2 regions of the Metabacillus sp. KH_069 genome follow, and region 2 is predicted to be linked to the other one. Evidence: riboswitches for the same ligand, from Rfam matches in the RefSeq annotation. Region 2 holds a riboswitch; the other holds the start of a gene.
What was found. Region 2 has a riboswitch for cyclic di-AMP ahead of AC3ISE_RS19400 (hypothetical protein). Riboswitches for the same ligand answer to the same signal wherever they lie in the genome.
Positions count from the first base shown of each region.

Region 1: linked by a shared signal. The riboswitch ahead of gltT (glutamate/proton symporter GltT) and the one ahead of AC3ISE_RS19400 (hypothetical protein) in region 2 are both predicted to bind cyclic di-AMP.

Region 1 is NZ_CM174460.1:2,908,399-2,920,081, reverse strand. It holds gene AC3ISE_RS14665 (M20/M25/M40 family metallo-hydrolase) at 1-130, shown strand, start outside; gene msrA (peptide-methionine (S)-S-oxide reductase MsrA) at 199-756, shown strand; gene AC3ISE_RS14655 (hypothetical protein) at 835-1,014, shown strand; gene gltT (glutamate/proton symporter GltT) at 1,316-2,578, opposite strand; cyclic di-AMP (ydaO/yuaA leader) riboswitch at 2,658-2,802, opposite strand; gene AC3ISE_RS14645 (DNA polymerase IV) at 2,947-4,188, shown strand; gene gndA (NADP-dependent phosphogluconate dehydrogenase) at 4,306-5,718, shown strand; gene AC3ISE_RS14635 (YqaE/Pmp3 family membrane protein) at 5,975-6,160, shown strand; gene AC3ISE_RS14630 (MFS transporter) at 6,279-7,652, shown strand; gene zwf (glucose-6-phosphate dehydrogenase) at 7,725-9,215, opposite strand; gene AC3ISE_RS14620 (ABC transporter ATP-binding protein) at 9,500-10,201, shown strand; gene AC3ISE_RS14615 (ABC transporter permease) at 10,198-11,683, shown strand, end outside.
Region 2 is NZ_CM174460.1:3,837,370-3,849,052, forward strand. It holds gene AC3ISE_RS19360 (amino acid permease) at 1-1,254, shown strand, start outside; gene AC3ISE_RS19365 (CBS domain-containing protein) at 1,291-1,707, opposite strand; gene kdpDN (KdpD-like non-kinase potassium sensor) at 1,723-2,874, opposite strand; gene kdpC (potassium-transporting ATPase subunit KdpC) at 2,935-3,519, opposite strand; gene kdpB (potassium-transporting ATPase subunit KdpB) at 3,541-5,592, opposite strand; gene kdpA (potassium-transporting ATPase subunit KdpA) at 5,686-7,347, opposite strand; gene AC3ISE_RS19390 (potassium-transporting ATPase subunit F) at 7,381-7,461, opposite strand; gene AC3ISE_RS19395 (hypothetical protein) at 7,458-7,565, opposite strand; gene AC3ISE_RS19400 (hypothetical protein) at 7,583-7,966, opposite strand; cyclic di-AMP (ydaO/yuaA leader) riboswitch at 8,071-8,219, opposite strand; cyclic di-AMP (ydaO/yuaA leader) riboswitch at 8,300-8,451, opposite strand; cyclic di-AMP (ydaO/yuaA leader) riboswitch at 8,482-8,632, opposite strand; gene bcaP (branched-chain amino acid transporter BcaP) at 9,004-10,389, shown strand; gene AC3ISE_RS19410 (D-alanyl-D-alanine carboxypeptidase family protein) at 10,512-11,683, opposite strand, start outside.

The sequences.
Region 1 (11,683 bases), 930 kb from region 2:
TCCAACCGTAAATTTGGCAGTAGGATACGAAGATATCCATACAACTAATGAAAAGATGCCGATAGAAGAGCTTGTGAAAACAGCAGAACTCGTTGTGGCTATCATTGAAGAAGTAGCTAAAGGCAAATAATCCAAAAAGAATGGCAGGCGCAGCGATTGCTCCTGCTGTTTCTTATTTAGAAAATAGAGGTGTCATGCATGAATAAAAGAGAAAAAGCAACGTTTGCGGGAGGATGTTTCTGGTGTATGGTCAAGCCGTTTGACGAGCAGCCTGGAATCATTGAGGTTGTTTCAGGCTATACAGGCGGAACCTTGGAAAATCCTTCTTATGAACAAATTAAGACAGGTGAAACAGGCCATCGTGAAGCTGTCGAAATTACCTTTGAACCTGAAGTATTTTCATATCAAAGACTGCTCGAGTTATATTGGCCGCAAATAGATCCGACAGATGACGGCGGACAGTTCTTTGATAGAGGAAGCCAGTACCGTACAGCCATTTTTTATCACACCGAAGAACAAAAGCAAAAAGCAGAAAAGACAAAGCAGGAAATTGACGAAAGCGGCCGCTTTAAAAATCCGGTTGTCACTGAAATCCTGCCTGCAGCACCTTTTTACCCTGCAGAAGAATATCATCAAAAGTTTTATGCTAAAAATCCGGAGAAGTATAAGCAAGAAAGAGAAGAGTCAGGAAGAGAAGAATTTATTCAGAAAAATTGGAAGAAGTTAGCCCTAAGCCCTTTGCCTTTAAACAGGTGAGGGGCTTTTGAATGTGCTGATAATAGTTTGTTAAAGAGGGCAGCGGGGTACTTTCCATATTAAGGAGAGGTGATCAATATGAATACATTTAATGAAAGCGCCATCGCTTCCTATGTGAAAACGAGAGCGGAGGAGAATTGCAAGCTTCTGAAAGATGACGAAATGAACGAGCTTGAAAAGGGCAAAATATTGGGCAGAATGGAAGCTTACAATGAGTTTCTTGAACGGTTTGGGTTTGATAAGGTTGAGTGCAAGTGAAATAGATTTAGATTAAAACACACCATTCATTGCTGAATGGTGTGTTTCGCTTTGATAGGGAAATCGTGCCCTCAAAAACCGTTTCTCGGTTTTAGAGGGTAAGAAAGCGAAGGAATCGAACCCTCAGTAAGAGAATTATACCCATAAATATAGATAGTTGTAAGCAACTGGGAGAGGGAGGGTGAACAAGAGATGCATGAACGGATTGAACTGCTGAAAGAAAAAGCTGATGATTCTTCCATTCCCGGAAATTCTGATTGTATAAGAAACCCCCGGCAGCAACGCCGGGGGCAGATTATTTTTATGCACTTGCTTTCATCACTTCGTTCGCTTTAATGCGGTTGTATTTTCCTTCTGATTTTGACATGACAATTGCAGCCAATGTATTTCCAACTAAGTTTACTACCGTGCGCGCCATGTCCATGATGCGGTCAACTCCGGCAATAAAGGCGAGTCCTTCTGCCGGTATTCCAATGGTTCCAAGGGTAGCAAGCAGGACGACAAAGGATGTGCCCGGAACGGCAGCCATACCTTTAGAAGTGACCATCAAGACTAAGATCAGCGTTAATTGCTGTACGATTGTCAACTCGATGCCGTAGACTTGTGCAAGGAACAAGGCAGCGATTGCCTGATAGAGCACAGATCCGTCAAGGTTGAAGGTGTAGCCAATCGGAACGACAAATGAAACAATTCCTTTAGGGCATCCCATTTTTTCAAGCTTTTCCATAATGCGGGGGAGGACGGTTTCAGAGCTGGATGTACTGAATGCCAGCAGGAGCTCGTCCTTAATGTAGCGCAGGAGTGAAAAGATATTAACCCCTGCCCATTTGGCAACTGCACCTAAAACAACGATCAGGAAGAAGATCAGGGCAGCGTATACCAGCAGAACTAATTTGCCTAGAGACAATAAAGAATCGATCCCGAACTTTGACACGGTTACTCCAATCAGAGCAAACACACCAAGCGGAGCGACTTTCATCACAAGATTTACTACGTGGAACATCGCGTGCGAGACGCCGTCAAAGAACTGAAGAACAGGTTTTCCCCGTTCGCCGATGGCTGCGACCCCGAGCCCAAACAGGACTGAGAAAAAGATAATTGCAAGCATGTCTCCTTCAACGACAGATTTAAAGAAGTTTGTCGGAACGATATGAAGGAACGTTTCGGCGACCGATTTTTCACTTTGCTCCTCAGACGTATCGACATACTGCTGGATATCTGTCTTTTGAGCAGACTCAAGGTCAACACCTTGTCCAGGCTGGAAGACATTTGCAAGCAATACGCCAAGAACAATCGCAACTGTTGTAATGATTTCAAAATAAAGGATTGTTTTGCCGCCAAGCCTTCCAACGTGTTTTCCATTGCCTGCTCCGGCAACACCGACAATTAAGCTGGAAATGACAATAGGAATGACGATCATTTTAATTAACCGGAGAAATAAATCACCAAGCGGCTGCAGGAACGCTGCAACACGCGGATCGTTAAACCAAATAACACCTGCCAAAATCCCTAAAATCAAACCGATGAAAATTTGGGAAGCCAGTCCCAATTTAAATTTCTTCATGTATGAACCCCCTCTAAGTTGTCTGAAAACACAAAAAAAGACCGTTCTTAAGAAAGAAAGGTCTTTAATTCACTAAAGTTCTTTCTCTCAATAAAGCACACGAGGTTAACTGTCGGATTCGGGATTGAGAGTTCCCTGCCTTTGTTTAAAGGATTCACCCCAAGGTAAATGGATTACCAATTGCATGATTCCCCCGTTCTGGATAGATTAAGCTTGTTATTCATTTGTTCAGTATAATAAAAAACACACAAGATATAATTTACTCTGACAAACAGCAGCTTGTCAATCTTTTTATGCTGAATGGCCGTGTTTACTGCTGTTATGGTAAACTTAAGATTAACAACAGTCTGGAAAGAAGTTGAACGGAAATGAAAGAGCAAAGCGGGCCAAAAGTGATTCTTCATGTGGATATGAACAGCTTTTATGCATCTGTTGAAATGGCATTTGAACCCGAACTCAGAGGAAAGCCGCTTGCCATTGCAGGAAATGTTGAAGAAAGAAAAGGAATTGTGGTTACCTGCAGTTATGAGGCGAGGGCTAAGGGTGTAAAAACGACCATGCCGCTTTGGCAGGCGAAACGGCATTGTCCTGAACTAATTGTGCGCAAACCAAACTTTGACCGTTACAGGAAAGCCTCGAAAGCTATGTTCGATCTTTTGCGGGAGTTTACCCATTTGGTAGAGCCCGTTTCAATTGATGAAGGTTATATGGATTTAACGGAATTTTTAAAGGAGGGCAATCCTCTTCAAATCGCAAAGACCATTCAGGACAGACTGATGGAAGAACTTTTGCTGCCTGCTAGCATCGGCGTCGCACCTAATAAATTTCTCGCCAAAATGGCATCCAATATGAAAAAACCGCTTGGCATCACAGTACTCAGAAAGCGGGAACTGGGTAAAACGCTTTGGCCGCTTCCTGTAAGCGAGATGCATGGGGTTGGCGAAAAAACAGCGGATAAATTAAGAACAATTGGCATTCAAACAATAAAAGACCTTGCAGATGCAGATGCGATCGGGTTAAAGCAGCTTCTCGGAATTAATGGAGAGAGGCTGAAAAAAAGAGCGAATGGAATCGATGACAGAGAGGTAAACCCTGACTCTATCTATGATTTTAAAAGCATTGGAAATTCAACTACATTATCAAAAGATACGACAGAGCCGAGAATTCTTTATGAAACACTGAACCGCCTGTCACAATCGGTAAGCAGCAGAATGAAACGGAAGGATGTTCTCGGCACGAAAATCTTCACGACAATCCGCTATTCTGACCGAAGCACATTTACCCGAAGTAAAAAGCTGAACAACCCCATTGCAGAGAAAGAAGATATTCTTACACATGCTAAAGCTCTGTTTGATAAACATTGGACAGGTGAACCGATCCGGCTTCTTGGGATCACATGCCAGGATCTCGTTCAGAAAGAGGAGGCTTATAAGCAGCTGGATCTTTTTTCTTTTCAGGAGGATGCAAAAAAAGAACCGCTTTACAAAACCATTGAAGATATTAATAGAAAATATGGCGGCAGCATGGTGAAACGCGGGATGAAAGTGGACAAATCAGAAGATGATAAGACAAGCGGCACAAGTTTTAATAAAGATTTTTTAAGGGAATGAGCAAGGCGCTTTACTTGATAAAAGCAAGGCTCCTGTGTTATTTTACATGAAGAATCCATGTGCATGTATACATGAGCTCTGTCTATTAAAAAATTGATTGAGAAGGGAAGTATTATAATGTCAAAACAGCAAATTGGCGTCATCGGTTTGGCCGTCATGGGCAAAAACCTCGCTCTTAATATAGAAAGCCGCGGTTATTCCGTATCGGTTTATAATCGTTCTTCTGATAAAACAGAGGAAATGCTGAAAGAAAACAGCGGAAAAAATCTTGTTGGTACATACAGCATTGAAGAATTTGTTCAATCACTTGAAACTCCCCGCAAAATTTTGTTAATGGTCAAAGCGGGCTTTGCAACAGATGCTACTATTGAACAATTGCTTCCTCATTTAGACAAAGGGGATATTTTAATTGACGGCGGAAACACGCTTTATACAGACACACAGCGCCGGAACAAGGAGCTTGCCGAGAGCGGCATTCACTTCATCGGCACCGGTGTATCCGGAGGCGAAGAAGGGGCACTTAAAGGACCATCCATTATGCCTGGCGGACAGAAAGAAGCATTCGATCTAGTAAAACCTATTTTTGAAGCGATTTCTGCAAAAGTTGATGGAGATCCATGTACTACATACATCGGTCCTGATGGTGCTGGCCATTACGTGAAAATGGTTCATAACGGCATTGAATATGGGGACATGCAGCTGATTTCAGAAGCTTATTTTATTTTGAAAAATGTTCTTGGTCTATCTGCAGAGGAATTACATGAAGTATTTGCAGACTGGAATAAAGGTGAGCTTGACAGCTATTTAATTGAAATCACAGCTGACATCTTCACGAAAACAGATGAAGAAACAGGCAAGCCGCTAGTAGATGTTATCTTGGATACTGCAGGCCAAAAGGGCACTGGAAAATGGACAAGCAAAAGCGCTCTTGATTTAGGTGTTCCGCTTCCGATTATTACGGAGTCTGTATTTGCACGCTTCATTTCAGCCATGAAGGATGAGCGGGTGAAAGCAAGCAAAATCTTATCAGGACCTGCAGCTGTTTCTTATGAAGGCGACAAAGCAGAACTGATTGAAGTTGTGCGCAAAGCTCTTTATATGAGTAAAATTTGTTCTTATGCACAAGGCTTCGCTCAAATGAGAGCAGCTTCTGATGAATATAAGTGGGACCTTCAGTATGGTGACATCGCGATGATTTTCAGAGGAGGCTGCATCATCCGCGCTGCATTCCTGCAAAAAATTAAAGATGCGTATGACCGTGATGCAAGCCTTGCAAATCTGCTTTTGGATCCATACTTTAAAGAAATTGCTGAAGGCTACCAGGGAGCACTCCGCAAGGTCTTAACGGTTGCGATTGAGCAGGGAGTACCAGTGCCTAGCTTCTCAGCTGCGTTATCTTACTATGACAGCTACCGTACAGAAACGCTTCCTGCCAACCTTATTCAGGCGCAGCGTGACTACTTTGGAGCTCATACGTATCAGCGTACAGATAAAGAAGGTATTTTCCATACAGAATGGATGTCTAAATAAGCAAACAAACACGGTGCCCTCTGGCGCCGTGTTTTCATTTGGCTCTTTCGTAAACTGCTAGAGATAGCTAGTAAAATCGGGTTATGGATTTTTTGCATTCCATACGCCGACTAAAAGAGCACGTCTGAGACCTTATTTCGCGTTAAATAACGATAGCAAATCAGCAATTAATCCGAACACAGCCCTTTCATATATGTTTTCACCTTGATGTTTCCGGGTAAAAAAGAAACAGAATGAGAGAACGGGGTGAAGTCGGATGCTTTATTTGCTTGCCATATTATTGCCGCCAGTTGCGGTGCTTTTTGTCGGAAAACCATTTCAGGCTCTGCTGAATTTGATTTTAACTTTGATCTTTTATATTCCCGGAGCCATCCATGCGGTACTAGTTGTGAAAGATGCGAAGGCAGATAAACGAGCGAAAAAATATGGCACTCATTATTAATAGATACAGCCGGGCATGTAAGCGGATGCCCGGTTTTTTCATGAATTCAAATTGGTTGACGATTGTCGTTGGAGCGCGTATATTTCATTAGGTACACGAAATAAAAAGGCGGGATCACATGTCTGCAATTACAACGGAATTACCTATTGAAAAAAACGATCATGGATTAGCCCACGAAACAAAGATTGTTTTATTATGGAGCTTAACCGTCTGGCTTGTCGTCATGAACACCACGATGTTCAATGTTGCGCTGCCAAGTGTGTTAAATAACCTTAGCTTATCATCTGGAACAGCATCTTGGATTGTATCCGGCTATTCGATTGCCTTTGCTATTTCCACTTTGACATACAGCCGCTTATCCGATTTTATTCCGATCGCAAAGCTGCTCTCTATTGGTTTAATGCTGCTTGGAATCTCATCCATTATCGGGTTTTTCTCAAACAATTTTTATATGCTTTTAACTGCCCGTGTCCTTCAGGCTGCAGGAGCCGGTGCTGTTCCTGGTCTTGCGATGGTTCTTGCAGGAAAATATATTCCCATCTCAAGACGGGGAAAAGCAATGTCTCTTATCTCATCTGCTGCCTCGCTTGGATTTGGTCTGGGTCCTGTTATAGGGGGAGCCATTACACAATATTTAGGCTGGCATTATCTATTTTTGATCACAGGATTTGTTATCCTGCTATTGCCGCTCTTTCAAAAACTTTTGCCGAAAGAAGATGCGAAGCAAGTGCATTTTGATTCTTTAGGAGGCTTGTTGACCGGAATTGGTGTTACAGGCTTGCTGCTGTTTTTATCAACTATGTCAATTCCATTGCTTGCCGGCACAGTTATTCTTTTATTTATTCTCTGGAGACATATTCATAAAGTCGACATCCCGTTTGTCCAGCCGTCCCTTTTGCGCAATCGTCAATATTTAAAATTAGCAGGAGTCGGGTTTTCGGCTTTTATAGTTCATTTTTCAACACTGTTTTTAATGCCTATTATTCTCACAGTTATTTTTGAGAAGGATCCGGCAGCCATTGGAATGATTATCTTCCCCGGTGCGATTTTGTCTGCAGTCGCAGCTCAGTTTATTGGCCGCTTGATTGATAAGTTCGGAAATCTTCCGCTCATCTTTTTTGGTCATGCATTTTTATTGATTTCAACTGTTATTTTGGTGTTTTTCTCAACCATTTCGCCTTATGCGATTTTAATTGCCTATATGTTTATGAGCACTGGTTTTTCAAGCTTGACATCAAGCATTGCAAATGAGGCTACCCGCATTCTTCCGGAAAAAGAAATTGGAGCGGGAATGGGGATGACACAGCTTGTTCAATTTTTTGGGGGAGCGTTCGGTGTTGCCCTCTCCGGTCTGTTTATTGAATGGCAGGAGGGACTATCGCCTAAGCTGATTTATACCAATATTTTTGCAGGACTTGCCGGATTAATTGTATGTTCTCTTGCCGTATTTTTTATGTATTTTCTCAAAAGCAAAAAAGATTTTAACAAGTAAAAGCCCCTCAGCTTAGAGCGGCTTTTTTTTTGCGCAATAAAACGCCTGGATTGTTCCAGGCGTTTTATCATCTTATTCTACAATATCTGTAATTGGCCACCAGTGAAAGCCGTCTTTTTCAAGCATTTCATCTGCTGCTTTCGGTCCCATAGAACCGGCAGCATAGTTAGGAAACTCTGCTTTAGCTGATTCCCATGTTTTTGAAATGGTATCAACATAGCTCCATGAGAGAGAAACTTCATCCCAGTGCGTGAAGTTTGTTGCATCTCCGCGCAGGCCATCATAAATCAATTTTTCATACGCTTCAGGTGTATTGAATTGATCAACACAATTGCTGCAGTAGTCAAGCTTGATCGGCTTTACATAGGATCCGCCGCCTGCTTCTTTTGCATTCAGATGAAGGGTAATTCCTTCATCAGGCTGAATATGAATCACAAGCAGGTTTGGATGCTTGCTGTCAACATCATTTGAATACAGGTTCATCGGCAAATCTTTAAATTGAACAACAATTTTTGTGGATTTCGCGGCCATTCGTTTTCCTGTACGGATGTAGAATGGAACACCTGCCCATCTGAAGTTATCAATCATGACTTTGCCTGCTACGTATGTTTCTGTATTGGATTCCGCATCTACGTTGCTTTCTTCACGGTAGCCGGGAACCGCTGTTCCTTCAGATTCGCCTTTGCCGTATTGTCCGCGTACGAAGTAATCAGGAACATCTTTTTCCGTCATCGGGCGGAGGGCACGCATGACCTTCACTTTTTCAGAACGGATTTCATCAGTTTCGAGCTTAATTGGCGGCTCCATTGCAAGCAGGGCAACCATTTGCATTAGGTGATTCTGAACCATGTCCCGAAGAGCGCCGGAATTTTCATAGTAACGTCCGCGGTCTTCAACACCGAGCACTTCGCTTGAAGTTACCTGGATATTTGAGATATATCGGTTGTTCCAGACAGATTCAAACAATGCGTTTGAGAAACGGATCACTTCTATATTTTGGACCATTTGTTTTCCTAAATAATGATCAATCCGGTAAATTTGATCTTCAGAAAAAGCTTCGCGGATTTCATCATTTAATTCCTGTGCAGAAGGCAGATCATGTCCAAACGGTTTTTCAATCACTAGACGGCTCCAGCCATCTGTTGCCGTTAATCCTTCTTTTTTTAGATTGCGCGCAATCGTTCCGAAGAATTCAGGTGCCATAGCCATATAGAACATGCGGTTTCCCGGAATTTGATACTTGCTGTCCATATCGGAGAGGATCCCTTTTAACTCTAAGTACGAAGATGGATTTGTCACATCAAACGGATGATAATAAAAGTGTGATGCGAACTCTTCTAGCTCTGATGATTTCTTGATCGATGATTGAATCGATTCACTGACATTCGAGCGGAATTCATCATTTGTCCACGGTCTTCTTCCTACACCGACGACTGCAAAATCAGCATCAATTTTCTTGCTGCGGTACAGGCGGTAAATGGAAGGGAAAAGCTTGCGTTTTGCAAGGTCTCCTGTTGCCCCGAATATTACAATTACTGCTTTTGGTTTTTGTTCCGTATTCATGTATTGAACCTCACTTTATATCAGCCGGATTTATTAAAAAAGTATGTAACCTGTTCAAGTACTTAATTTTAATGCTAAAAATGAAGTAAATCAAACATTTAAGATTATTTTCATACATAAGTAGTATGAACCAATTGATTGCAATCCATAAATCGGAAAAAAAGATGAAAGATGAAATGAAAATTGAAAAATAGTTCAAAAACTACTTGTCGCCGGCTATTTTCTGATGTACGATAATTATGAAATTAAATTTAAAAAACATTTCATAACTTGTGGGGTGCAAAATGAGTATCCAATTAAAAGGCGTCAGCAAATCTTATAAAGCAGGAGAAGTAGAGGTTGCTGCACTCAAAGAGGTAAGTTTAACGATCAGCCAGGGTGAAATTGTCGTTATATTGGGTCCATCAGGATCAGGGAAGTCTACACTGCTGAATGTCACCGGAGGAATTGACCGGGCTGATAAAGGAGAAGTGGCTGTACAAGGATTGCAGCTTCATCAGTTAAAAGATAAAGAGCTGACAGCTTACCGGAGAGATCACGCAGGCTTTATTTTCCAATCGTACAATCTGATTCCATCTCTGACGGTCAGGGAAAATGTTGAAGTCGGCTCTGAAATCAGCGGGTCACCGCTGCCGAAAGATGAAATTCTTAAAAAAGTGGGGATGTATGACCATCAGCATAAATTTCCGCACCAATTAAGCGGAGGAGAACAGCAGAGAACAGCGATAGCCCGTGCCATCGTCAAAAACCCAAGCATTTTGTTTTGCGATGAGCCAACAGGTGCCTTAGACGAAGAGACAGGTAAAAAGATTCTGTCGCTGATTCAAGAAGTGAACCGCGCTTATCAAACCACGGTTCTGATCATCACTCATAATCCAGGTATTGCGGATATGGCACATACCGTTTTGAAAATGAAAAGCGGCATGGTCATTGAAACGATAAAAAATGAAGAGCCAATCGAGGCTGAGCAGGTGAGATGGGTATGAAAATCCGTAAAATGGCTGTGCGAGGGATGCGGCAAAAGCCTTTGCAATTTTCAGGAGCTGTTTTTCTACTAGCCATAGCTGTCATGCTGTTTGTCATGCTTTCAAGCTCGATGGCACTGATGGATTCGAGTAATCAATTATTCAGAAAAGACTATAAGCAGGAAGACTTTCAATTTGCTGCAGGCGAAAGGCTCACAAATGGGCAGATGGATGACCTGGAAAATAAGTTTAATCTTGATCTAGAGGAAAGATCCTGGCTTGATGCTGAATGGAAAGAAGGGACTACAGTCCGGTTTCTGTCTCTTCAAAACAGCATGAATCTGCCCTATGTTGTAGATGGAACGCTCCCTGATGAAGAAAATGAAGCTGCGGTTACGGCTGCTTATGCCAATCACCACAGTCTTGATATCGGCGATCAATGGAAAGCCGGCGGGAAAACTTATACTGTAACGGCACATGTGCACTTGCCGGATTACATTTACGGCGTACAAAATGAAAACGATCTGTTTTATGATTCCAAGACTTTTGGTGCAGCATTAATAAGAAAAGCTGATTTTCCGGAAAATCGTCAGGCGCCCGTCTACTACACAGGTCTTTTCAAAAAAGAGGAGCAGCAGACGGCTGAGCTGAAAAAAGCCGTTTCGGCCGTTGTTCCTGTCACAAAATGGACAGATGCTGAGGATAATATCCGGATTTCATATATTGATACAGAGATTGAATCGAATCAGTCATTTGGAACGGTTTTGCCCTTATTTATCGGACTGCTTTCCTTATTCATCGTCGTCCTGATTGTTAAAAGGCAAATTGAGCTTCAGGCTAAACAAATTGGCACTCTTTTAGCATTAGGCTATACACCAAGAGAGATTACTTCTTCCTTTATGGTATACCCTCTTGCTGTTTCTGCTGCCGGCTCAGCCGCTGGAATGGCAATTGGCATACTTGCTTCAAAGCCAATGACAAGTCTGTATACGTCTTTTTATAATCTGCCGATTTTAAAAAGCTTTGCCTTTGATCCGTATACCCTTGTGCTTGGATTAGCAGTGCCGGTTATTGTCATCGGAGCAGCCGGTTTCTTTACGATCCGAAAGACGGCTATAAAACCGCCTCTTCAGCTGCTGAATACTAGACCTGCCTTTTCAAAAAAAGGAACCGTCAGCCTGTCAAAAAGACTTTCCTTTAAAGCTCGTTTCCGATTGAAAATGCTGATTGGCAATCCGTCGAAAAGTTTCGTTCTATTCATCGGAATTCTTTTCTCAGCTATCCTTCTCACGTTTGGATTCATTTCGATGAACTCTATGAATCAGCTTCTGAAAAAGACTTATGAGGATGCTTATCGGTATGAATATGCAGTCTATTATCAGGATTTAAAAACCAATGAAATGACGGGCGAAGACAGTCCGTTTACTGTTTCTGAAGTAACCCTTAAAAGCGGGGACAAAAAGGATGCAAAAACGCAGCTCTATGGAATAGATGCGGATACCT
Region 2 (11,683 bases):
ATTGCTCTGGTATTCGGCAATTTATCGATTCGCAGACCCGACCTAACAGCTGGTCCGCAAAGTTATGCAAAAGCGTTATTTGATTCACCGAAAAAGGGAAACGTTGCAGGATTCAGCATGGTGTGGGGATATTGGGTCGCTAACTGGATCAGCAACGTGGCAATCATCACTAGCTTTGCCGGCTATCTTTCTTCATTCTTTCCTATAATGTCTGACGAATCTGTTCTGTTCTCAATAGGTTCACAGGACATTCAGTTAGGAAGAGCGGTCACATTTATTGTTTGTACCATTTTGCTTTGGGGCACTCATACCATTTTATTAACGAACATGAATGGTGCCGGAAAATTAAATTTTGTTGCGACTGCTTCTAAAGTAATCGGTTTTATGCTTTTCATCATCGCTGGTTTATTTGCACTTGAGTCAGCATCATTTGGGGAATTTTATTTCCCTGTGGAAGCAGAGCCCGGTGTAACTTATGGCCTTGGCAATCAAGTACAATTCGCTGCCATTTCAACCTTATGGGCATTTGTAGGCATTGAATCTGCCGTCATCTTGTCAGGCCGCGCTTCTTCTCAGCGTGATGTGAAAAGAGCGACCATTACCGGCTTAATCATTGCTGTGTTCATCTATATGATTATCACGCTTATCACAATGGGTGTTCTGCCGCACGATCAGCTTCAGTCATCTGACAAACCGTTTGTAGATGTACTCTCTGTCATTATTGGCGATGCCGGTGCAAATGCAATGGCATTATTAGCAGTCGTGTCTTTATTTGGTTCAACCATAGGATGGATCCTGCTTTCAGCTGAAGTACCGTATCAGGCTGCAAAAACAGGAATTTTCCCTGCTTTCTTTGCAAAAACAAATAAAAAAGGCAGTCCTAAAAATGCCTTGCTGATTACGAATTTGATGTCTCAAATCTTTATTTTCTCAACGATTTCCGGAACCATAAGTGAAGCTTATACATTCTTAACAACGTCCGCTACACTTGCTTATCTTTTCCCATATCTTGTTTCATCTATTTTCTTTTTGAAGCTGATCGCTAAAGGAGAAACATATGATTTAATTCAAGGATCGCGAGTAAGAGACGGAATTATTGCATCCATTGCTTGTATTTATTCTGTTTGGGTCATTGTCACCGGTACAGCTGATTTAAAAACATTTGTACTGGGAGTCGGCCTTTTCTTGGCAGGCTTCGTGATTTATCCGTTTTTGACGAAATATATGAAAAAACAAGATTCTGCTGCAATCTAATGATGAACGGCTGCACTTAACGTGCAGCCGTTTTTTCTATTCTTTGCTCACAGCAAAAAGCTGGTTCGCACAATATTCTATGATTTCTCTTCTCCTGATAATTCCTATAAAAATCCCTTGATCGTCTACAACAGGCACAAAATTTTGCTCCATCGCCCTGCTGATGATTTGTTCCATTTCTGCATGAATAGGAATTGGTTCATTTTTCCGATGAAATTCTACCTCGGTTAATCGGATCTTCTCGGTATTATGAAAATTTAAATCAGGTGTGTTTTTGAGTTTCCATAATAAATCCCCTTCCGTTAATGTAGATACATATTTCCCCTCTTCATCAAGCAGCGGAACGGCTGAATAGCGGTGATATTCCATTCGTTCAAGCGCCTGCCTCATAGTGGCTTTTGTGTTTAAATAAACAACTTCCTTTTTTGGTATAAGGAAAAAAGCAATATTCATTTCTCCTGAACTCCTTTAAGATCGTCCATCTGACACGATGTGAATATCAATATTCTCTGTCTTTCTCATTATGGTATTCACGATGGAACCCTTTCTAATTTCTTCCCACCTTGTTCTCGCTGACTGCCCGAGAAGGATTTGCGTTATGTGATACTGTTTTGCAATATCAATAATGACCTGCGCAGGTTTGCGGCTGAATTCCTGCTCCAGCAAAAATACAGCATTAAATTGAGAGGCAAGTATTTTCCATTGCTCCGTTCTTTCCCGTATTTCCTGTGTAAACGCCTCAGGGGAATTCTTCGTTACATTCAAAATAAACAACTGAGCTTTTAGGCGATTTGCCATCCGCCACCCTCTTCTGATTAATTTCTCGGCAGATGGCCCATACCCGACACATACCAAGATTTTTTCATGAACACCTATAGGACCGTTCACCAAATTCCCGCTGATCTGCTCCATCTTTTCGTCTACATCATCTGCTACTTCTCTCAAGGCAAGTTCTCTCAGCGATGATAGATTGGTTACTGTAAAAAAATGAGTAAGGCTCTGCTCAATTTTTTCTGAGGCATAGATTTTTCCTTCTGCGAGCCGCTTCCGAAGGGTTTCGGGAGTAACATCAATCAGCTGAACTTCATGGGCATCCTGAACGAACAAATCCGGTATCCTCTCTCTTACTGCCACTCCCGTTATTTGCTGTACAATGTCATGAACGCTTTCTAAATGCTGGATATTCACCGCAGACAGCACATTAATACCGGCATTTAAGATTTCTTCTACATCCATATATCTCTTTTTATTTTTTGATCCCGGAATGTTGGTATGGGCCAGCTCATCAATCACAATGACTTTCGGCTTTCTTTGTATGATGGCATCTACATTCAGTTCTCTAAACATACTTCCTTTATACTTCATCTCTTTTAGAGGAACCACTTCCATATCTTTAATCAGTTCCTCTGTTTCTTTTCTGCCGTGACATTCAATCAGCCCTATCACAACATCGATGCCTTCGAGTTTTAAATCATGGGCATCCTGCAGCATTTTATACGATTTACCGACTCCGGGAGCTGCCCCGACGTAAAGTTTCAGCTTCCCCCTTTTCAAGTCTGCAATTTCATCAAGCAGCTCCTGTGGCGTTTTCCGTCTGAAATAAGGGTGTTTTTCACTCATTGATTCACCTCTTTAAAGATGAATGACCTCAGCCTTAATGACAGCTGAGGTGCACATTCATCATTCATTCAGCATGTTTTTTAAGTCCAGATTTAGTTGAAGAACGTTAACTCTTTCTTCTCCAAACACTCCAAGGTCTCTTCCTTGAACATGCTGCGTGATCAGTTTTTCAAGCTCTGATTGTTTGATTCCTGCTGCTTCTGAAACTCGATTGACTTGAGCATATGCCGCTTTTGGGCTTATATGCGGATCCAGTCCGGAGCCCGAATTTGTCAGCAGATCATTGGGCACTTCACTGATTGGCGTTTCCGGATTGTTTTTCTTCCATTCTTCGATGGATTCCTGCGTACGCTTCAGCATATCTTCATTGGATGGTGCATAGTTATTGGATCCTGAGCCGGCGCCATTATTGTCTATACTTGAAATTCTTCCATGAAAATAGCTGTCTCCTGCAAAGGTCTGCCCGATAAGCTCAGAACCTATCACATTGTGATTCTCATCATATACTAAGCTTCCATCTGCCTTTGCAGGAGAAATGGTTTGGGCAATCCCTGTTACTGCAGCTGGGTAAACCAACCCGCAGACTGCCATTAATAATAAGCTCATTCTGATGATCGGACCGATGATCGATTGTTTTTCTTCCACTTTAAAAAACCTCTTTTCTTCTTATATAAATAAAGCAAGAACTGCATCAATGATTTTTATTCCGATGAAAGGAACCAGTACTCCCCCAAAACCGTATATAAGCAAGTTTCTTCTCAGCAAAGCATTCGAACTCATCGGTTTATAGCTGACGCCTTTCATAGCGAGAGGTATCAGAATTGGAATAATGACCGCGTTGAAGATGAGTGCTGAAAGAATAGCTGATATCGGTGAATCAAGTCTCATGATATTCAGCACGTTCATTTCAGGAATGGCAAGCATGAACATCGCAGGAATGATGGCAAAATATTTCGCGATATCGTTGGCAATGCTGAAGGTTGTCAAAGCCCCCCGTGTCATCAGCAGCTGTTTTCCGATCGAGACGACTTCAATAATTTTTGTTGGATTTGAATCTAAATCCACCATATTTGCTGCTTCCTTGGCAGCTGCCGTACCGCTGTTCATGGCAAGACCAACATCCGCCTGGGCGAGAGCTGGAGCATCATTTGTACCATCGCCCGTCATCGCAACAAGCTTGCCTTGTGATTGTTCATACTTAATGACTTCAATTTTATCCTCAGGCTTGCATTCTGCGATAAACTCATCAACGCCTGCTTCTTTAGCAATCGTTGCTGCTGTAAGTGGATTGTCGCCTGTGCACATGACGGTCTTGATTCCCATGCTGCGAAGCTTGTCAAAACGCTCTTTCATGCCTGGCTTTACTGTATCTTTCAAGTAAATCAGCCCAAAAATCTGATCGTTCATGGCTACAGCAAGAGGTGTGCCTCCAGCCTTTGATATTTCATCTGTTTTCCGGTCTAAATTAGAAGGAATGGTTCCGCCTTGTGAGAGAACCCATTTCTTTACGGCTTCTACCGCCCCTTTTCTGACAACACTCCCATCCGCAAGGTCCATTCCGCTCATGCGCGTTTCTGCCTTAAATTCGATAAACGTTCCGCCTATTGCGATATCTGTATTAAAGACAAGCTGTTTCTTCTTCAGCAGTTCAAGAACAGATCTTCCTTCTGGTGTTTCATCTTCAAGTGAGCTAATGGCCGTCCATTGAGCCAGATCCTGCATCGCGTGATTTCCGACTGGAGTAAACTCACTTGCCATCCTGTTCCCAAACGTGATCGTTCCTGTTTTATCTAAAATGATGGTATTAATATCGCCAGCAGCTTCAACCGCTTTCCCTGACATGGCAATCACATTAAATTGTGTAACCCGGTCCATCCCCGCGATCCCAATCGCTGACAGAAGGCCGCCGATTGTTGTCGGTATTAAGCACACAAGCAAGGCAATCAATACTGGGATTTCAAGTTGAAAGCCGAGATAATTTGTATAAAAAGGCAATGTGACAACCACAATCATAAAGATAAGAGTCAAGCTTGTTAAAACCGTATTTAAAGCAATTTCATTCGGTGTTTTTTGACGCTGCGCCCCTTCAACAAGCGCAATCATTTTATCAAGGAATGATTCACCGGGATCACTCGTAATTCTTACCTTGATTTGATCGCTGACAACCTTTGTGCCGCCTGTAACAGAGTTGAAGTCTCCTCCCGCTTCTTTTATTACAGGTGCAGATTCTCCCGTAATGGCTGATTCATCTACTGAGGCAAGGCCTGAAATGACCTCTCCGTCCCCTGGAATAAATTCACCCTGCGAAACGATGACGACATCTCCTTTACGGAGCGAAGCGGAATCTGTTTTTTCCACATCTCCATTAGGTTTTACCTTATTTGCCGTCATTTCTTTTTTCGAATTCTTAAGAGAATTCGCCTGTGCCATTCCCCGGCCCTCTGCAAGTGCTTCTGCGAAATTCGCAAATAGAACCGTAAACAGAAGAATCAGGGATACCGTCAGATTAACCCAGACATTAACTTCAGTTGAACCAAAAGCAGAAGGGAAAAATGTAAGAAGCAGTGTTAGAGCAAATCCGATTTCGACAATGAACATGATTGGATTTTTCACCATAACCCGCGGATCTAATTTGAAAAAGGATGCTTTAATGGCGTTCACTATAAGCCCCTTTTCTGCAGGCTTTTTGTTTTCTTTGTTATCATCATCAGGCTGCATCTGTTCAGAAGCTTTGTTCAGTTCATATCTCTCAGCAGTCTTTACTGCTGTTGCTAAAGATGGCTTACTCATTTCAGGATCCTCCAATTAGGTTTATAAAGTTAAGAGCTCTGCTACCGGTCCCAGAACCAATACCGGGAAGAATGTCAAAGCCCCGACAATAAAGACAGCTCCTACAAAAATGGTTCCAAAGAGTCCAGTATCTGTACGGAATGTGCCGATTGTCTCGGGTACAATCTTTTTAGCGGCCAAAGAAGCTCCTACTGCAAGCATGGCAATAATCCCAAAGTATCTTCCGACAAACATGACAATTCCGGTCGAGATATTCCAAAATGGCGTTGCATCCCCAAGCCCTTCAAATCCTGAACCATTATTGGCTGCAGAAGATGTGTACTCGTAAAGAACCTGGGAGAGCCCGTGAAACCCTGGATTTGAAATCCCATCCGAACCAAGCGGTGTATACAAAGCAACGGCTGTTGAAGCCAGAATCAAAAACGGATGGATAAGCAGCGTCACAGCGATCAGCTTCATTTCTTTTCCTTCTATTTTCTTGCCCAGGAATTCCGGAGTACGTCCGACCATTAACCCCGACAGGAAAACGGCTATGATAGCATACATGATAATGTTCATAAAGCCTGCCCCAATACCGCCAAACACCGTATTCAGCAGCATATTGGATAAAGCCAGCATCCCAGTTACAGGTGACAGCGTATCATGCATCGTATTGACGGCTCCAGTTTCAGAAGCGGTTGTCACGATGGCATAAAGAGTAGATTGATCTGCACCAAACCGAACTTCTTTCCCTTCCATGCTGCCGGATGCCTGCTCAAGGCCGGCTTCAGCTAATCTTGGATTTCCCTGGAATTCTGCATAAAGGGATGTACCTAGAAACACCACAAATATCATCGCCATTGCAGCAAATAAAATTCTTCCCTGTTTCGCATTCCCTACCATCTTTCCATACGTAAAGGGAATGGCTGTCGGAATCAGCAGCATCAAGAGGATCTGAAGCAAGTTGCTGATCGCATTCGGGTTTTCAAACGGATGGGCTGAGTTTACTCCGAAAAAACCTCCGCCGTTGTTTCCAACTTCCTTAATAGATAAAAGAGAAGCAACCGGTCCTCTTGCGATTGTCTGCTCGGCACCTTCCACCGTTGTGGCCGTAACACTTGAATCGAGTGTTTGCGGTACCCCAAGAAAAACGAAGATCAGTGCAGCGATAAAAGCAATCGGAAGAAGAACACGTGTGATAGACCGGATTAGATCAATAAAGAAATTTCCAAGCGGATTTCCTGCGAGACCTCTTATTAATGCAATTGCAGCCGCAAATGCAGTTGCAGGGGCGACGAACATCATAAACGTTATAGCAATCATCTGAGATAAATAGGACAGGCCGCTTTCTCCGCTGTAATGTTGGAGATTTGTATTTGTCATAAAACTGATGGCCGTATTAAAAGCAAGGGTTGGATCCATCCCTGCCATGCCGCTCGGATTCAGCGGCAGGTTTCCTTGAAAACGAAACACTAGATACACAATAAAAATCATGAACATATTTGAAAATAAAAGAGAAGTTGCATATTGTCTGAAGCTTTGATCTACCTGTTTAATTCCGCTTATCTTATAAACCGCTTTTTCCACAGGACCGAATACTGCATCCAATTTAGTAGATTGGTACGTAAAAGCCCGGGCTATATAATGTCCCGCCGGCTTTGCCAGCAGCACGGCAAGTGCCAAAGTAACAATGATTGAAATGATGGATAGTACGCTCAAGGTCTTTTCCTCCGCAAGTTAAAATTTTTCTGGATTTACCAATGCATAAAGCAAATAAAGGGTAATCGCGGCAATGCCGAGAAGCAAGACGATCATCATTTCTCTCCCCTGCCTTCTTTCACAATTTCATCCGACCATTTGACAAGCCCCGCCATTACTAATGCAAGGGCAGCAAATGCAAGTAACATCATACTGTCTAACATGTCGTTCCCCCCTGTTCTTACTGAATCAGAAATTTCACATTATCTTGTTTCGAATAAAAAACGTGCTTTGCCCCGAGCAGTTCATAAAGCTTTGCCGGGTAATTGGCTTTTTTAGTGATGACTGTAATCGGAGCTCTTACACTGGCTTTGAGAATTTCAATTAACTGACACGTTTCTGCGATTTTGTCTTCCAGCAGAAGCACTCTTGCGATCGGTTCATGTATAAGCAGATACTGAACATTCTGCCTGATAAAATAAATCGTTTTGAACCCTCTGCTTTTCAAATACCTCTGCACACTGTAATCTCCTGTTACAAATGCAAGTGAAGAGTCATCCGGGAGAATTTCATCCATGCAGCCGAGCCTTGAATAGCTTGGAATGCAAATCAGCATCGCTTCCATGACGTTCCCTGCCTTTTCTGATTCAATAAAAAAGCCGCGGAAGAGGGATCTCTTCCGCGGCTTTTAGCATCACTAAAGAAACGTGACGTATCACTGCGATTTTGATTTTCCCTCACAACGCTTTCGGGGTTAGCTGTCGGATTCGGGCTATGAGAGTAGCCCTACCATTTTTCAAATGGACTCACCCCTAGTGGTTTTCACCACAAAAGATTGGGTCCCCCGATTTCATTAAGAAATTAAGCGATTAGGTTTTTTTTACAAATATTTAATTAATTTACATTTAAAAAGCATACAAAAGAACACTGAGGCATAGACCCAGTGTTCTCCACAAAGGTATCCTCTCTCAGAACGCTTACGAGGTTAGCTGTCGGATTCGGGCAATTGAGAGTAGCCCTACCATTTTTCAAATGGACTCACCCCTAGTGATTTTCACCACAAAAGATTGGGTCCCCCGCTCCTATTTAAGGATTAAGCGATTATCGGATTTTATTTTTCAAGTCGATTAATTGTGCACCGTCCCTTCTCTTAAGACGCTTACGAGGTTAGCTGCCGGGTTAGGGCATAAGAGTTGCCCCTCTTTCGCATGCTGCGATCGATTCACCCCAAGTGCCGGAATCACACCGATGTGGGTCCCCCGCTCCAAATTGGATTAAGCGATCTGGTATAACTTAGCAATGTTGCATGAGAGTAATATTACGCCTGTGATTTTAAGTTGTAAAGAACAATAAAACCGCTAAAATCATCAAATATGACGAAAAACTGTTAAATATGTTCAAAATAGTGACCAAATAAAATCCTAGCTTATTTATTCGCTGTTTTTCTTCTAAAATGAATATAACGACTAAAATAGTTAGGTATATTTAGAGGTCCTCTCAAAGTAATCTTCAATTACATTTTCATTTTAAGCATTTTATCTTTTACTCATTATGACTGCCCTGCATTATGAACAGAAAATCCGTAAACACTAATGATGAGGTTAAATAACAGGCAACAAAATAATTATTTTAAAATAGTAAAATTCGTTTTCGGGAGGTCCTATGAGTACTTTATTCAGAAAGAAATCCATTACAGAGATGGTGAAGCAAAGCGAACAAAAATCGCTCGATCGAACGATGGGGGCTTTTGATTTAACGCTGCTTGGAATCGGAGCCATAGTCGGAACCGGGATCTTCGTTTTAACAGGTGTGGTCGCTGCTGAAGCTGCTGGACCTGCCCTGATTCTCTCTTTTATATTGTCTGGAATTGCATGTGCTCTGGCTGCCTTTTGCTATGCCGAATTCGCCTCATCTGTTCCAATCTCAGGAAGCGTTTATACTTACACATATGCAACTCTCGGAGAACTGTTTGCCTTTTTGATTGGCTGGGATTTAATGCTTGAATATCTGCTTGCAACATCTGCTGTTGCAACTGGCTGGTCTGCCTACTTTCAATCACTGCTTGCAGGATTTGACACTGCATTGCCCGAGGTCCTTACCTCTGCACCGGGTGCGGGGAAAGGCGGATTGATTGATTTGCCTGCCGTATTAATTATTTTTATAATTACGGCACTATTATCAAAAGGAATTAAGGAAAGTACACGGGTTAACAATATCATGGTATTTGTTAAGCTTGCTGTCATCGTCGCCTTCATCATTGCTGGCGTCTGGTATGTAAAGCCTGCTAACTGGACCCCGTTTGTTCCATTTGGCTTTGATGGGATTGTAACTGGCGCTGCAACAGTTTTCTTTGCTTACATAGGCTTTGATGCAGTCGCTACCGCGGCAGAAGAGGTAAAAAGACCGCAGCGTGACGTTCCGATCGGCATTATTGCTTCCCTTACTGTTTGTACGATTCTCTACATAGCTGTATCCTTAATTTTAACGGGTATGGTTCCTTATACTGAGCTCAATGTCGCTGATCCCGTATCGTTTGCCCTGCATTATGTCGGACAAAATACTCTTGCAGGATTTGTATCTGTAGGCGCAATAGCAGGGATTACTACTGTTCTGCTTGTGATGATGTATGCTCAGGTCCGCATTTCGTTTGCGATGAGCAGGGACGGTTTGCTTCCAAGTGTTTTATCAAGTGTTCACTCCGCATTTAAAACACCTTTTAAAAATACGTGGATTACTGGTTTAGTTGCAGCCGCGATTGCAGGATTTGTGGATTTAACAACACTTGCCCACCTTGTAAATTTAGGGACATTGGCTGCGTTCACACTTATATCTATCGCTGTAATCGTCTTAAGAAAAACCCATCCAAACCTTGAGCGGGCATTCAAGGTGCCATTTGTGCCCGTTTTCCCTGCAATCAGTGCATTATTTTGCATTTACTTGATGACAAGCCTGCCTGGCATTACATGGACAGCATTTTTCATCTGGATCTCAATAGGAACTATCATTTACTTTGTTTATGCACGGAAAAACAGCAAGCTTTCAAGCTAAGAAAAGCAGAAACACCTTGGTTAGATCCAGTCTGAACAAAGTGCTTAAGTTGAAGCCAGACAGCACTGCGCCTGCTTCGCCATAAAAAAATCCTTTCTCCAGTAATTGGAGGAAGGATTTTTTTATGATCTTCTTACTTGCCTGAAGAAATAGCCGACAAGAAGAAAAGCAACTGCAAAAGAAGCCATGACAATAAATTTCAGGTGATCATGCAGCATGCTTTGACCAAGCGATGGTTTTACATCTGGAACTGCTTGTTTCATCACGTTCCCGGCATCTGCTGTTTCAGGTTTTAATTTATGAGTGGCGAGCTCTCTTCCATCCTCTCCTTCAACAGCAAGAAGTCCATCTAAGTCGACATCTGTTGTGATGCTTTCATTAAATTTTTTAGCATAATAAAGAGGTTCATTCAGTGTAAACTTTTGCCCGCTCTGATCTTTAAAGGCTGTACCTTCTGAAATAAATTCAGATGTGAAATGATTAAAGCCAAAATCCATTAATTTCACGGTATCTTTATATGACATACGGTCTGTTTTAGCATTTAGTACAATAGCAATCAGACTGATATTCTCTCTTTCAGCAAGAGTGGATAAAGTAAAACCGGATTGGCTTACATAGCCGTTCTTTCCGCCAATCATACCCTCATACGGTGTTACTTTAAGAAGCTTGTGATGATTATGAAGCGTTGTATCCCATGTTTCTCCGTCCCACTTCAATTCTTCTGTTGAAAAAATCTCTCTAAATATATCATTTTGTGAAGCGTACTGAGTCAGTTTTGCAAGATCTTCAGCAGTCGTTACATGTTCAGGATCAAACAGGCCGTGCGGGTTGGTGAAATTGGTGTGCTGAAGCCCTGCTTTTGACTTTAGAAATGCTGTCATTTCCGCAGAAAAGGTCTCAGTATCACCGCTGATATGTTCAGCAATCGCCACACCTGCATCATTTCCTGAATTGATCAACAAGCCCTGGATGAGCTTTTTCATGGGAACCTGCTCGCCTTCTTCAAGGTAAACCCTTGTTCCATCAACACTTCTGGCATTTTTGCTGACCGTAACAATATCTTCCATATTTCCATTTTCAATCGCATAGATAGCTGTAGCCATCTTCGTTACACTTGCAGGGTACATGATGGCATCACTGTCTTTTGAATAGAGAATCTGACCTGATGCAGCATCAATCAATACTGCCGATTCACTTTGTATGTCTGGTTCTTTTAAAGGGAGTTCTTCAGCAAACGCTTTAAATGAAAATAATGCTGATAAAAACATGCATCCTGTTAGGGTCAAAGTGGCTT